DNA from 4 places in the Paenibacillus canaveralius genome. Region 1 is predicted to be linked to each of the others. Evidence: riboswitches for the same ligand, from Rfam matches in the RefSeq annotation. Region 1 holds a riboswitch; each other region holds the start of a gene.
The links. A riboswitch is a leader RNA that binds a small molecule or an ion and turns the genes downstream of it on or off. The one in region 1 is predicted to bind cobalamin.
Positions count from the first base shown of each region.

Region 2: it holds a riboswitch for cobalamin, as region 1 does, so the genes downstream of both, ABC395_RS25010 (energy-coupling factor ABC transporter permease) here and cobJ (precorrin-3B C(17)-methyltransferase) in region 1, are expected to answer to the same signal.
Region 3: it holds a riboswitch for cobalamin, as region 1 does, so the genes downstream of both, metE (5-methyltetrahydropteroyltriglutamate--homocysteine S-methyltransferase) here and cobJ (precorrin-3B C(17)-methyltransferase) in region 1, are expected to answer to the same signal.
Region 4: it holds a riboswitch for cobalamin, as region 1 does, so the genes downstream of both, ABC395_RS14985 (class I SAM-dependent methyltransferase) here and cobJ (precorrin-3B C(17)-methyltransferase) in region 1, are expected to answer to the same signal.

Region 1 covers NZ_JBDFMM010000001.1:4,593,700-4,597,013, forward strand. The annotation lists gene cobJ (precorrin-3B C(17)-methyltransferase) at 1-1,458, opposite strand, end outside; cobalamin riboswitch at 1,809-2,012, opposite strand; gene ABC395_RS20775 (glycoside hydrolase family 13 protein) at 2,105-3,314, opposite strand, start outside.
Region 2 covers NZ_JBDFMM010000001.1:5,522,151-5,525,464, reverse strand. The annotation lists gene cbiQ (cobalt ECF transporter T component CbiQ) at 1-699, opposite strand, end outside; gene ABC395_RS25015 (energy-coupling factor ABC transporter substrate-binding protein) at 696-983, opposite strand; gene ABC395_RS25010 (energy-coupling factor ABC transporter permease) at 980-1,747, opposite strand; cobalamin riboswitch at 2,026-2,227, opposite strand; gene ABC395_RS25005 (permease) at 2,461-3,314, opposite strand, start outside.
Region 3 covers NZ_JBDFMM010000001.1:2,754,679-2,757,992, reverse strand. The annotation lists gene metE (5-methyltetrahydropteroyltriglutamate--homocysteine S-methyltransferase) at 1-1,260, opposite strand, end outside; cobalamin riboswitch at 1,444-1,637, opposite strand; gene ABC395_RS12685 (arylamine N-acetyltransferase family protein) at 1,688-2,473, opposite strand; gene ABC395_RS12680 (hypothetical protein) at 2,470-2,622, opposite strand; gene ABC395_RS12675 (ATP-binding protein) at 2,801-3,314, shown strand, end outside.
Region 4 covers NZ_JBDFMM010000001.1:3,344,787-3,348,100, forward strand. The annotation lists gene ABC395_RS14980 (permease) at 1-699, opposite strand, end outside; gene ABC395_RS14985 (class I SAM-dependent methyltransferase) at 853-1,743, opposite strand; cobalamin riboswitch at 1,991-2,198, opposite strand; gene ABC395_RS14990 (aminoglycoside phosphotransferase family protein) at 2,360-3,265, opposite strand.

The DNA.
Region 1 (3,314 bases):
GCCGCGAAGCCGTTTCGTCACGGTATCGGGATCGTCGGTCCGCAGCTTGACGAGAAGCTGGTGATGGGGGGTATACTCCATCGTTCCTTTATCGCCGACGGCCTCGGCGAGGACCATCAGCTGTTTGGCGGTCAGGTTTTTGTTCGCAAGACCGGGACTGACGGCGAACTCGAGAATAGCCTGCTGACGGAAAAAACCGCTCGGGGAAGCGGAAGCAGCCGGCCCGCCGGGCTCGCCCGTAACGAGACGGAGGGCTTCCTCCGCAAGCTCAAAAGCAGTCGGAGCGGCAGACCGTGCGGGTGCGGCAGGCGGACGGACCGCCACGGCAACCGCCGAGTCCTCATACTCCCCGGTAACCGCTGACGTATCGTACGCGGAGCGTGTGCCGGCCGCTTGTGTGCGGACCGGCAAATCTTCGCGGCCGTAGTCTTCGGCCGTGCCGGTCCCCTCGGCTTCCGGGCTGTATTCGCCGTATCCGTCGTCCCCGTATTCGTCCTCGTCGAAGAGGGACGGCAGACCGGTGTCCCGCGCTTCATCCGGCCGCAAAGCGGCATCGGACTGTTCCTCCGAGGCACAAGCGGATTCCTTGCCCTCCAAGGCCGGCGTGTCTTCCGCGCCGGTTTCCCCATCCTGCTCCAGAGCCCACGGCTCGGCCTCCCGCCGAAGACGCTCATGAGGACGCAGGGGCTGGATATCGCTGTCCAGCGTATACTTGCGCTGATAGCCCCGCGGCGTAATCATGAGCCCTTCATAGTTGCGGGTCGCGGAGTTGCCGATGATCACCGTGGTGAGCATGCCGATGTCATGCTCCAGCATCTCCGCAAGCGTCGTCAGCACGACGTGCTCCCTGTCGCGGTAGGCGCTTTTGACGATACCTACCGGGGTATCCGGAGAGCGGTGCTTCAGCAAAATCTGCTGCGTCTCCACGATCTGCCGTGTCCGCCTCCCGCTCCGAGGGTTGTACAGCGCAATGACGAAATCGGCGGATGCGGCCGCCTCGACTCTGCGCCGGATGAGATCCCAAGGCGTCAGGTGATCGCTGAGGCTGATCGTGCACGCGTCGTGCATCACGGGGGCTCCCAGCAGCGAAGCGCATGAGTTGATGGCCGAGATGCCGGGTACGATTTCGACCTCGACTCCCCCGTCGGGCTTCCAGCCTTTCTCGATCAGCACCTCGTACACGAGACCCGCCATGCCGTATACACCCGCATCGCCGCTCGATATGACGGCTACCTTGCGTCCGGCCTCCGCCTGTCTGACGGCTTCCTGCGCGCGGCTTACTTCCTCGGTCATGCCCGTACGCACGACCTGTTTGCCGTCGATCAGGCTGCGGATCAGATCCACGTAAGTGTTATAGCCAATAATGACTTCGCTTTCCGAAATCGCCTCGCGTGCGCGTTTTGTAATATGGGCTTCGTCTCCGGGGCCAAATCCGATGATAAGCAGTTTACCGGCCATTCCCATTCCTCCTCTTCGCTGTAAAGAAAGCTGCGGCGCTTACGCCCGGCAGCCGCTATCGTTCGATCCGGCTTTTCTACAGACAGACCTTTGTATATACACGTCGGTGCCTTCCGGCATACCCGCCGTTCCCCTTTTCATCCCGTCCGGGCCATAAAAAAAAGCATTTCCATCCTCCTTGGATAGAAATGCTTCGAACTTTCGAGCCATTCAGCGGGAAAATCCCGCATATGCTTCCAACCCGTACAGACCGCCGGTCCGCGGGCTGTCTTGTATGACCCGGGTCCGGCAAGCCGCTGCTGGCAGCGATTCAGCCGTTCTCAACACCTCCCTAAATCCTCGTAGGTTATCTAGTGTTATTCAAACAGGCAGGTCTCCTGGCTCGGAGCTTTCTTCGGCGCCTTCCCGGATAAATCCAGTGACGTTGATGCCGAAAAAATTTTTTCCCTGCAATGCGGGGAGCTCCTTACAGTGGCGGGTCCGCGTCGGTCTTTCACCGAACTTCCCGTTTTAAGCGAAACCCTGTTCTTACGGACTGTCTGATCCGTTCGAATGGGCTCCGCACCTGTTTTTACCATATTCGATTGTGTTCTGTTCATCATAACATCCGGTCAAAGAACTTGTCTATGCCGATAAAACGGTCACCTCAGCCGAGCCGATAAACCCTCGCTTCGTAAGGCCGCAGCTTGAGGACCCCGATATCTTCGCCGGAGACGGGATCGTAATTCGAAATCAGAAGCTCCGCGTCCTTCCCCTCCCCCAGCTCCTCCGGCCACGAAAACTCCGGCGTTCCGCCGAAAAAGTTCAGCACGACCAGCAGCTTCTCCCCGTCCAGCGTCCGCGTGTACGCATAAATTTCCGTGTCCAGCGGAAGCAGCAGCTTATACTCGCCGTATACGGCGACGGGGTGCTTTCTGCGAAGCGCGATCAGGCTCCGGTAATAGTGGTAGATGGAATCGGGATCGGCTGCCGCTGCGGCCGCGTTAATCTCGCGGTAGTTCCGGTTGACCTTCATCCACGGCTCCCCTGTCGTAAACCCCGCGTTAGCCGTACCGTCCCACTGCATGGGGGTGCGGGCGTTGTCCCGGCTTTTTTTCCAGATGGCCTTCATGATTTCGTCCTGGGGTTTGCCGAGCAGCTCCGCCTGCTTGTAGTAATTGATCGTTTCCACATCGCGGTAATCGCCGATCAGATCGAACGCGACATTGGTCATGCCGATTTCTTCCCCTTGAAAAATATACGGCGTCCCCTCCAGCGTCAGAAGAAACGTGGCCAGCATTTTGGCGGACTCCACCCGGTACCGGCCGTCATTTCCGAACCTCGAAACGGGGCGGGGCTGATCGTGATTGCCGAGATAGTTGGCGTTCCATCCTTTATCGTGAAGGACCGTCTGCCAGCGGCTCATCACCTTTTTCAGCTCCGGCAGGGTCCACGGCTTCGACTCCCATTTGCCCGTCCCGGCGGAAGCCGCATCCAGATTCATATGCTCGAACTGGAAAACCATGTTCAGCTCGTGGCGCTCGTCCCCCACGTATTCCAGTGCCTGCTCCGGACCGAGTCCGGACGTTTCGCCCACCGTCATGATGTCATAATCGAAAAGCACCTGGTCATGAAGCTTTTGCAGCAGCGTATGTACCTTCTCCAGATTGGAAAAAAGCTGATAAGCCTGCACGACGGGCAGATGCTTGGGATTATCGGCATCCGGCAGCCCCTGCGCTTTTACGATATGAGCGATGGCATCGAAGCGGAAACCGTCGACTCCTTTGCCGAGCCACCAATGCACCATCCGGAACAGCTCATCGACCATCGCCTCGTTCTCCCAGTTGAGGTCGGGCTGATGCTTCGAATACAGATGC
Region 2 (3,314 bases), 930 kb from region 1:
GAGTTCGATCCGTTCCGTGAAGCCGCGGGAAGTAAGCCCGTAGGCCAGTCCCCGGTAACGCTGCATCGTCCGGCCGAACAGATGGACGATCAGCAGCGCGGTATCCCGCAGGCCGCCCGCGAATCCCTTCTGCCCGCCCCGGCAGCGCTGGGCGGTCCGCATGGCGTGAGCCGTATCGGCCAGCAAAAAAATAAAGCGGTACATAATCAGAGTCAGCTCGATCACGATCTGAGGAACGCGGATTTTTTTCATCACTTGAAGAATTTCCAGCAAAGGCGTCGTGAACAGAACAAATTGCAGACAAGCCAGGCAGGCGGAAACCCGCATAAACAGCTCGGCTGTGCGGGTTAAAGATTCCTTCGTGACGTATACGGTCCACGGACCGGCCGTTCCGATGATCCAACCCGAAGCAAGGGCAGTCCGGGGTTCCGCATGTGCTGAGAATTCGAGCAGGAGAGCCGGGAGGCTGGCCGCGAAGAAGAGCAGGGAACCGCCGTAAACGAGCCAGTAAAGATTGGCCGGGACACGCGCGTAAAGCAGAGACCAAAGTGTCATCCATCCGAACACGGCGGCTTGAACAGGCGGTGCCCCGGCATAGGAAAGCAAAAAGAGGCAGGCGGCAAATCCGCACTTCCAGACGGGAGAGACTCCCCGGAATGCGTTGGCGTAAGAAATCGTGTCAATCCGCTTGAGCATCATGCTTTCGGTTTCGGTTTGGAAGCTCTCCCCTTATACAGGCCGATTACATATCCGATAAAACCGGCCCCGAGCGCGGCCTGCAGCGCGAAAAGCATGCTTTCGGTTTCAGCCGGAGGTTCCATCAGCGATGCGAACCAAGGCTCGTAATCGGGAGCGATTTCTTGAATCGCTTCTTCCGCGGCCCCGTCGGCTCCACCGAACTCTCCTTGGACGAAAACGAGCGGCAGGACGGCAAGGAGGACGACTGCGGCCAGAATCCACACATTCTTTTTCCACGTTTTCATGAACGGTCAGCTCCTTTCAAATTTCGCTGCAGAGCGGAAATTTCATGCGGCGTATAGGCCTGCAGCCAGCTCAGAACCAGTACGGTCAGCAGTCCTTCGCTAATCGCGAGCGGAATCTGAGTAACGGCGAAGATTCCCGCAAATTTGGCAAAAGACGCGAGGATGCCGCCTTCAGCCGCGGGGAATGCCACCGCAAGCTGTACGGAAGTGACCAGATAGGTGGTCAGGTCGGCAAGCGCGGCGCCCGTAAAGACGGAGAGCTTCTGTCTGCCCGTCGATTTGATCATGAGCTTGTACACGGCATAGCCGACGAAAGGGCCCGCTACGGCCATCGAGAATGCGTTGGCGCCCAGTGTCGTAAGACCGCCGTGGGCGAGCAGGAGGGCTTGGAAGAGAAGGACGACGGAGCCGAGCACGCTCATGGGCAGCGGTCCGAACAGGATAGCTCCGAGTCCGGTGCCCGTCGGGTGGGAGCTGCTCCCCGTAACGGAAGGAATTTTCAGGGCGGACAAGACGAATGTAAAGGCGCCGGCCAGGCCGAGCATAAGCTTAAGCTCCGGCGTTTCTTTCGTAATCCGGACCAGAGCGCGGACGCCCAGGATGAAGAAAGGCAGGAAGACGACCCACCAGAATAAGGCCCAGAAGGGCGGCAAAAAGCCCTCCATGATATGCATGGCGTAAGCCGATTCGGGCTCGTTTATCAGGAAAAAGCAGACGAATCCGGCTATGAGCAGGAAAGACGCCAGGGGTTTACGGATGTTCATCGGAAATCCTCCTTTATGATGGGGGCCGCCTTAATGGGCGGTGATGCGGCAGCAGGGGTTCTTGCCCCTGCCGCGTTTTCGGACGCTGATTGTTTACACCGGCGGTCAGGCTGCCGGCTCCGCAAGCTCTTTCCGGTGATTCCGATCCGGCGGTTTCCGGTCCATTTTTCCGCACACAAAAAAAGACATCTTTCCCTTCGTAGGGGAACACGATGCCTTATGCACGCAACAAAAAAAGTTTGCGATCTCAAACACCTCCCTATTCCTCGTAGGTCGTATCAGTGCTGTCAAAACAGGCAGGTCTCCTGGCTCGGGGCTTCCATACCGGCGCCTTCCCGGAACGTTCTGGTTCCAGTGGCTTCTTGCCGGATGTGAATGAGAGTGTTTCCCCTTACAGTGGCGGGACCGCGACGGCATTTCACCGTTCTTCCCTTTTAAATTTTAGAGTGTCTCTAAAATACCCGTTTCCACAAATATGCGGTTTTCCGTGATAATACTACAGGATGTCCCAGACCTTGTCAATCGCGGAAAAGGCAAGATTTTCAAGGCCGGAACGCTGCGGAGAGCGGCTTCGCCAGGCTGTTTTTCCGCGGGATTTGAAATCGCTGTCTTTTAATCGGGCAAAAGAAAAACGAGAGGGGGTAGGCCCGCCCTCTCGCGTATAAGCATTTCTATAAAATTGGATCAAAGTCCGAGCGCCAAAATGGTCGGGCTTATAGAACGAAAATGCCGATCACGCCGGTTAAGATGCCCGTCAGGGCGACCATACCGGCCGTGAACCAGAGCACACGCGCGGGAAAAGCCTTGCGCACCATAATCAGGGAAGGCAGGCTGACGGCGGGCAGCGTCATTATAAGCGCGGCTGCCGGTCCCGTGCCGAGCCCCAGGGCCATCATCGTTTTGGCGATCGGAATTTCCGCGGCGGTCGGGATGACGAACAGGGTGCCGGCCAAAGCCAATCCGATCAAAGCGGCAAGGCTGTTGCCGATCGCGGGGTCAAGAGCCGGGAACAGCCAGGCGCGAAGGGCGCCGAGAATAAACACGGCGATGAAGTAGACGGGCACTACGGTCCAGAACATCGTCCAGAGCGCTTTCAGCCAGCGGACGGCCAATGGACCGGATTGCGGCTGCACAGCCTGTGTTTGTGGAAGCTCGCCTGTCACGGCATCATCCTGCTTAACGAGGCGTTCCGCCCAGTAAGAGACGCCGAACACGAGCACGATTCCCGCGGCAATTCTCAGGATGGCGAATTTCCAGCCGAGCACGAAGCCCATGAAGATGATCGTCGCGGGGTTCAATACCGGGTTGCCGATCCAGAAAGCGAGAGCCGACCCGATGGAGCCCGACTGCTTGCGCATGCCGACCGCTACCGGAGCGGCGCAGCAGGAGCACATCATGCCGGGCATGGCGCTGAGGCCGCCGGCTACCGTGCTGCCGAAGGTGCGCTTGCCGAACACCCGCTTCAGCCAGTCCTGCGGGATGAGCACCTGATGGAGAGACCCGAGGACGATGCCGAGAATAGCGGCTTTCCAGACGGCTTTGAAATAGACCACGGAGTAGTCCCAAG
Region 3 (3,314 bases), 1.8 Mb from region 1:
CCGGCGCTCGCCGAAGGCCGCGCCGCGCGCCGCCGGTACCTTCTGAAGCCGCAAAGCGGCCGCCTGCACGTCTTTGTTGCCGCGGGCTTCGGATGACCGGAGGGCGGCAAGCGCTTGTTCATTCTGCCGCAGCGCTTCGTCGGTTTCCGCCGCCGGGGATACCGCCGCTTTCGCCAGCAGAACGATTTCCTCCAGCTTCTCGTCCGCGAAGGCAAGAGCGTCTCTCAGCACCGGTTCCAGCTTGTCTTCGTGAACGGTGGACACCGGCACATGCAGCAGGCTGCAGGACGTCTGGACGATCACCCGTTCCTCGGGAACGACGGCTAAAATGTCTTGAAGCGTATTCAGCTTCTCCTTCAGATCGGAACGCCAAATATTGCGGCCGTCCACTATACCCGCTCCCAAAACTTTGCTGTCGGGAAATCCTTCGCTCTTCAGAAGTTTCAGTGTCTTCTCGCCGCCGTGCACGAAATCAAGCCCGATCCCGCTTACGGGCAGCCGTACGACCCTGTCGTAATGTTCCACGGATTCGAAGTAGGTCTGGAGCATAATGTTCAGCCCCGGAGCCGCCTCGGTCAAAGCTTTGTAGATCCGCTCGATCCGTTCCATATCGCCGGCGCTTACGTTAGTCGACAGCACCGGTTCGTCGATCTGCACCCATTCGGCGCCTTCGCGCTCCAGCTCTTTCAGCACTTGGCCGTACAGCGGAAGCAGCCGGTCGATCCAGGCATCGGTTTCCGTATCCACATATCCTTTGGACAATTTCAGAAACGTAAACAGTCCGAGCAGAACGGGCTTGCCCTCGATTCCGAGCGTCTCCTTCGCTTCGCGATAAGCTTTAAGAGGCTTGTTCTCGACCAGCTTCGGCTCGGCGCCTTGAAGTTCCGGCACGATATAATGATAGTTGGTGTTGAACCACTTCGTCATTTCGCACGCGGCCGCTCCCTCTTCCCCTCTCGCCATCGCGTAGTAGGTGCGCAGAGATACTTCACCGCCCTCGTAAGCGAACCGGTCGGGTACGATGCCGAACATCACGGCCGTATCCAGCACATGGTCGTATCCCGTAAAATCGTTGACCGCGATAAGCCCGATACCCTTTTCCCGCTGATTGCGCAAAATTCCCAAACGGATTTCCGCCAGCTTCCCCGTCAGCTCCTCTTCGCCGATTTTGCCGGCCCAGTAAGACTCCAGCGCCTTCTTCCATTCACGTCCCGCTCCGATCCTCGGGTATCCCAAACTGCTGCTTGTCAATGCGTTCATGATCTTGACCTCCTGATAGTCGCTTGAATTGGATGTTTGCATAAGTTCTCTGTTTCGTTGCTTTTTTAACTGATCAAATAAAAAAAGGACGTCATTATCCCGAAGCAGACAAGGATAAAGACGCCCTCTGTTTGTATATACAGCGGCCCGTACTTTAACACCTCCCTATCTCCCGTAGGTAAAGCAGTGCTGTCAGAACAGGCAGGTCTCCTGGCTCCAGAATCATCATCTTCGGCTGCCTTCCCGGTCTAAGACCAGTGGCATGTTCGCCTTGACTCCTCTGTTACAGTGGCGGGACCGCGCCGGTTTTTCACCGGACTTCCCTTTTAAGCTCCAGTTCCCCCGAGGGGCTGGGCACCTATTCCCAACATATTCAATTGGTTAACTTAGAAATGACTATACACAACGCGGCATGTTTATGCAAGCTTTATTCCGCCGGAATGCCGAAATGGGTCAGCAGAGCTTCCTTGTAGGCGGCATCGTTTTCAGGGATGAACGTCTGCACGCCTTCGGAGGTGAAAAGCTTGAACTCCTTGCCCGACACCGAATTTCGTCCTTCCCGGGTCCGGATGGCTACCATCGCATTTTTTGTGAAAATGGAGTCCGGGCTGTGCTCGCACCAAAAACTGGCCATGACAAAATCTTTGGGCAGTTGAGGCTCTTCGGTGAACGAGTAGATGCGTCTCCAGCTTCCATGGTGCTTCTCGGAAAGCACCCAGCCGAATACGGGGTCCCGTTCCATGACGTATTGCTCCTCGCCCTGCCGCTGCTCCACCTTCTCGGCAAGACGGACGGGTCTTCTCGGCACTATGCCCCCGACGCCAACGTCGCATAAGTAGCTGACTCCTTCCGCTTCCACTTTCAGCACGTGATGGCGGCGTTTTGGCGGCAGCTCCGTCTCGTCCCGCCAGAACCGGGCGACATAATCGGTCACGGGGTAACCGAGCTGGCGCAGCAGCCAGCCGAACAGGGCGTTCAGCTCGAAGCAGTAGCCGCCCCGCCGCCGCTCGACGATTTTGTGGCATAAATGTTTTATGTCCAGTGACAGCGGAACACCGTTCAGAATATCCAGATTTTCATACGGAACGGTGTGCAGGTGGAGCTCCTGCAGCCTGGCAAGCGCTTCCTGACTGCCATCCAGCGGCCCTTCGTAACCGATCCGGTTGAGATACGCCTCCACTTCAGGTTTTAAAGCTTCTCTGTCGGTTTTCATGAGATATCCTCCTTTACGGCATCCTCGCAAACCGTGATTTCTTTGGTGCGCAGATTCACGATACGGCTGCGTACATCGCATTTCGAGATGAACAGCGGTTCGCCGTGCAGATTCCGCTCCAGCTTAGGCTGGCTGACGAGTATTTTCATTCTCAACACCTCCGGCTTGTTCTGAAAAGATTCAACAACTTGGTGAAATAATCCTCCATGTTCACCAATATTTGATGATTTTCCGCCCGGGCGGCATCATTATTTATTGCATTATCTGCCAGAGAACTCCATAATAGGAATCTGAGTTCTTTTTTCTTTCAGAAAGAGAGTGCGGCCCGTGAAAGATATCCTTGTCCATTTGTTCATCATGACATTTCCTCCTCATATTTATCAGATTTTTATGCTAACCCGATTTTACAAAAGAGAAAAAATCCGGAACCGGTTTCTGATGGGAATCCTGATGGGATTTTCCGGCATTTTCAGCATAAGTTATCCGGTCATGTACCTCGTTCCCGATTTTTATTGGGATTTAAGAGGCGTTCCTCTTCTGCTCGCTTTTATGTACGGAGGGTACTACGGCGGGTTTACGGCGCTCGGGATGATGCTCATTTTTCATGGGGTCATGTTCCCGTCTTTCGGCGTTTCGGACGTCATTCTCTATGCGGCCGGCTTTGTTCCCATTCTGCTGAGGGCAAGATTCTTCTACCAGTATCCTTCACGCAAAAAAATCGCCCTGTCGCTCTTGTACGCGGGCATCGGCACCGCCGCTTTGCTCCTCTGGCTGTCTTACATCGTTTCGCATCACGGTTTTGTCTGGAAGGACCTGCTGCCGCAGGTAAGTCTTCTTACAG
Region 4 (3,314 bases), 1.2 Mb from region 1:
CGTCATCGCAAAAAATTTACTGCACTCCCGCACATGCGCACAGTCTTGGCCGTTCCCCGAGTACAGCGTGTCCAGCCTGTGTTTCAGAGGATTTTTGTTGATAAACGCGTAGACGAACAGGCCGATCAGCGCGCCCGCACCAAGAGCCAGTCCCATCCGGGCATACACCATTTCGGGATTCATCCGGAAAGCCGTGTAGGTGGCCGCATAAACGACCGGGTTGACGATGGGCCCCACAAGTATGACGACCACGCCTATGTACAAGGGCATTCCCTTGTTGATCAGCCGGCGGACGACCGGAATCATGCCGCATTCGCAGATCGGAAACAAAATGCCGAGCAGGCAGGCGAACACGAGTCCGAGAAAGGGATTCCGGGGGATCGCTTTACGGATCCAGGTTTCGGGGATGTAGACCTGCATGAACGAGGACAGCACCACACCCAGCATAATAAAAGGAACCGCTTCGAGCACGATGCCGATGAACATCGTTTTGAACAGCCCGATGACCGAGGGGTCCGGCAAAACCATTATCCCTTTTCGCATGGCTTGCCAGATCAGTACGGCCAGGAAACTTCCCCCTGCGAGAACGATCAGGTTTCTTTTCCTCATCCTTCTGTTTGTTCCGTCAACATGCACGTTCTTCCCTCCTGTTTGCGGCAGTTCCTTTATTTTAATCGTAATCATTACGTTTTTCAACAAGAAAGACTTCTCCCTCAACCGATTCCTCTTGTTCATCTCTATGCGGGCCTGTTGGAATTTATGACAAGCCTTTCCCTTGTCCAGTGGTAAAGCCACAAAAAATCCCGGCACGCCAAATCGCGTTACCGGGCAAATGCTTAAACGGGGCTGATTTTAAACCTGGACGACCCGTTTCACTTCCGTGGACAGGTCCGCAGGCTCCAGCCGTTTCTCCGGCTTCCAGTAAAGGAGAGCCGCTTTGAAATTGTGGGGGTATATCAGCTTGCCGTCGGCTTCACGCACGTACGCATACAGCAGCCGGACTGCCTCCTTCCGGTCGTAGTCCTTATCCAGAATCATGCTCAGGTTGTCCTTCAGCAAATCCTCTTCCGTGTCATACGCGTATGTTTTGTGCAGGTTGACGATTTTACAGTTTGCATCGATTCCAAGTTCATAAAGCAGATTCTGCAAATGAATATAATCTCTGCGTTGAAACTTGATTCTGCAGCCCAACTGCTCCGCGATGTCTTTGTAATGCGGTCTTTCCGGACCGCTTACCATCCCCGCGATTCCAAGACGCTTCGCCGTGTTGTTAATGTGCAGAAGCGCACGGTCGATCTCCTGCATCCGGTAATAGCAGTTGACACCGAATACAACGTCGGCCGGCTCCACCACGGGAAGCTCCTCCCACTTGGCGTGCACAAAGTTTACGTGATTCCACCCCTTCCGCTCCGCTGCCGCCTTCAAGAAAGCAAGCACGCTCTCGGAGCTGTCGACGCACGTAAGGGAACCCGCTTTTTCGGCCGCTTCGAACGTATAGTTACCCCAGCCGGGCCCGATTTCCAGCACGTCCTCACCGGGATCGATAAAAGAGATAAGCTCCTTTCGCAGATTGGCGACCCAGGAATCCACGCCCGTTTCTTCTTTCTTTTTCATAAAAGCGTTCCAGAATCCTTCTTCCTTGACGTCATCCGTCATCCTTACGGGAAGATTTCCGTCCCAGTCTTTCATCCCCTCCTGCCAGAGGGATTTGTAATTCGTATTTAGTTTGACTCCGTAATACATCTCTTTTCCTCCCCATAGGTGGTAAATAGTCGGTTCCGGCTGCCTTTTTTCTTACGCGCATTGATTACTGTCATGACGGGGAGCGGATTTCATTTATCCGCAAATAAAAAAACATCCCCCCGGAGGCAGGATGTTCGGTTCGTCGCATAAAGGCGTGCGGGTCCTTTCCACAACAGATGGAAGCAGAAAGACCCTGGCGATTAGGGAGAACATTCGCATCAACGCCATCCTATATCCGCGTAGGAATGAAGTTACCGGTAAACAGGCAGGTCTCCTGACTCGGGAAACTCCTGCGCGCCTTCCCGGTTTACCCAGTGGCATATTGCGCTTCAGCCGGGGGATATCCCCCTTCTCCCTTACAGTGGCGGGACCGTGCCGGAATTGCACCGGACTTCCCTTTTAATCCGTTCCCTCTCCTTGGAGAATGAACCGGAACCTGTTTGATAAAGAATGTTTGTTATTCAATTGTCTTAAGATACGCAGCATGCCAAACAACTTCACGGTTAATAGTAGTTGAAATCCCGCGTTTTGGCAAATGAGCGGAGCAAACGTGCAGGCAGGTGTACCGGTAAGGCGGGACCTCCAAGCTTCGGACTATGGAGGGGAGCCGCGAAGGTTATCCCTCTTCAATAATCAGGTTTATTTGATTAATAAAATCTTTTGCCAAACCAAGCTGTTTATATGCAAATTCCAAATCTCCGTTGCCTGAAAGCGCGAAATCCAAGTTACCTAAAGTGGACATAAGTATGCGTGCGGTAACAGCAAATCCAAAAGCTTGCTTATCGGCCTGATTATTTATCCGACTCCAGATATATTGAAAGGTTGGCTCCTGTATTCCATTGAATAAGGCAAGATTGCTTACATATGAAGCCAAATCCCAGTATGCGGGCATCAACGACAAATCTTCAAAGTCCGACCAGATCCAGCCTTCAGGACTCGGTAATAAGTTTCTTGAATGAGCATCTCCATGAGACGGTATTAGCAAACTTGTTTCGAGACGCATCTCTCTATCAATCGCGAAGAACAGATTTAGCAACTTTTGTATGCGCCTATCCGGATGTTTAATTAATCTAAAAGCCGATTGACATGTCCGCTCCCAAACACCAAGCACAGGAATCTCGTCGCTAAAATCTTTCAATGCCAGTGAAAGTCTATTAACCAATTCAACCGCTTCGCTTGGCGAAGGGCGTTGCAGGTCTGTAGGGGGAACATACTTCCAAAGCGTCATCCATGTGCCGTCAATATCGTATGGTCCCGCATCCGTAAGGTCAGTTGGCCATCGTACCGGCACCCCCTTTGAATGGAGATGACGTACGGCTCTTAATTCACGAACCAGTACCTTGTAAGCGTACTCTGCATGATCTCTTGAAAGCACAGTGGCTATTCGAGCCACAATCGGATACGGGGCCAAATGAACGACCAGGTTCCCGCCATTCCCAAGCTCGAGAGGAGTAATGTCCTTTAATCCGGCTTTTTCTGCTAGTACAACCGTTTTTGAAATAAGACTGTTATTATTCGGCACTCCGGGAGCTCCTTAATTAAGTATAAAATCATCTTAACATCGTTGTCGT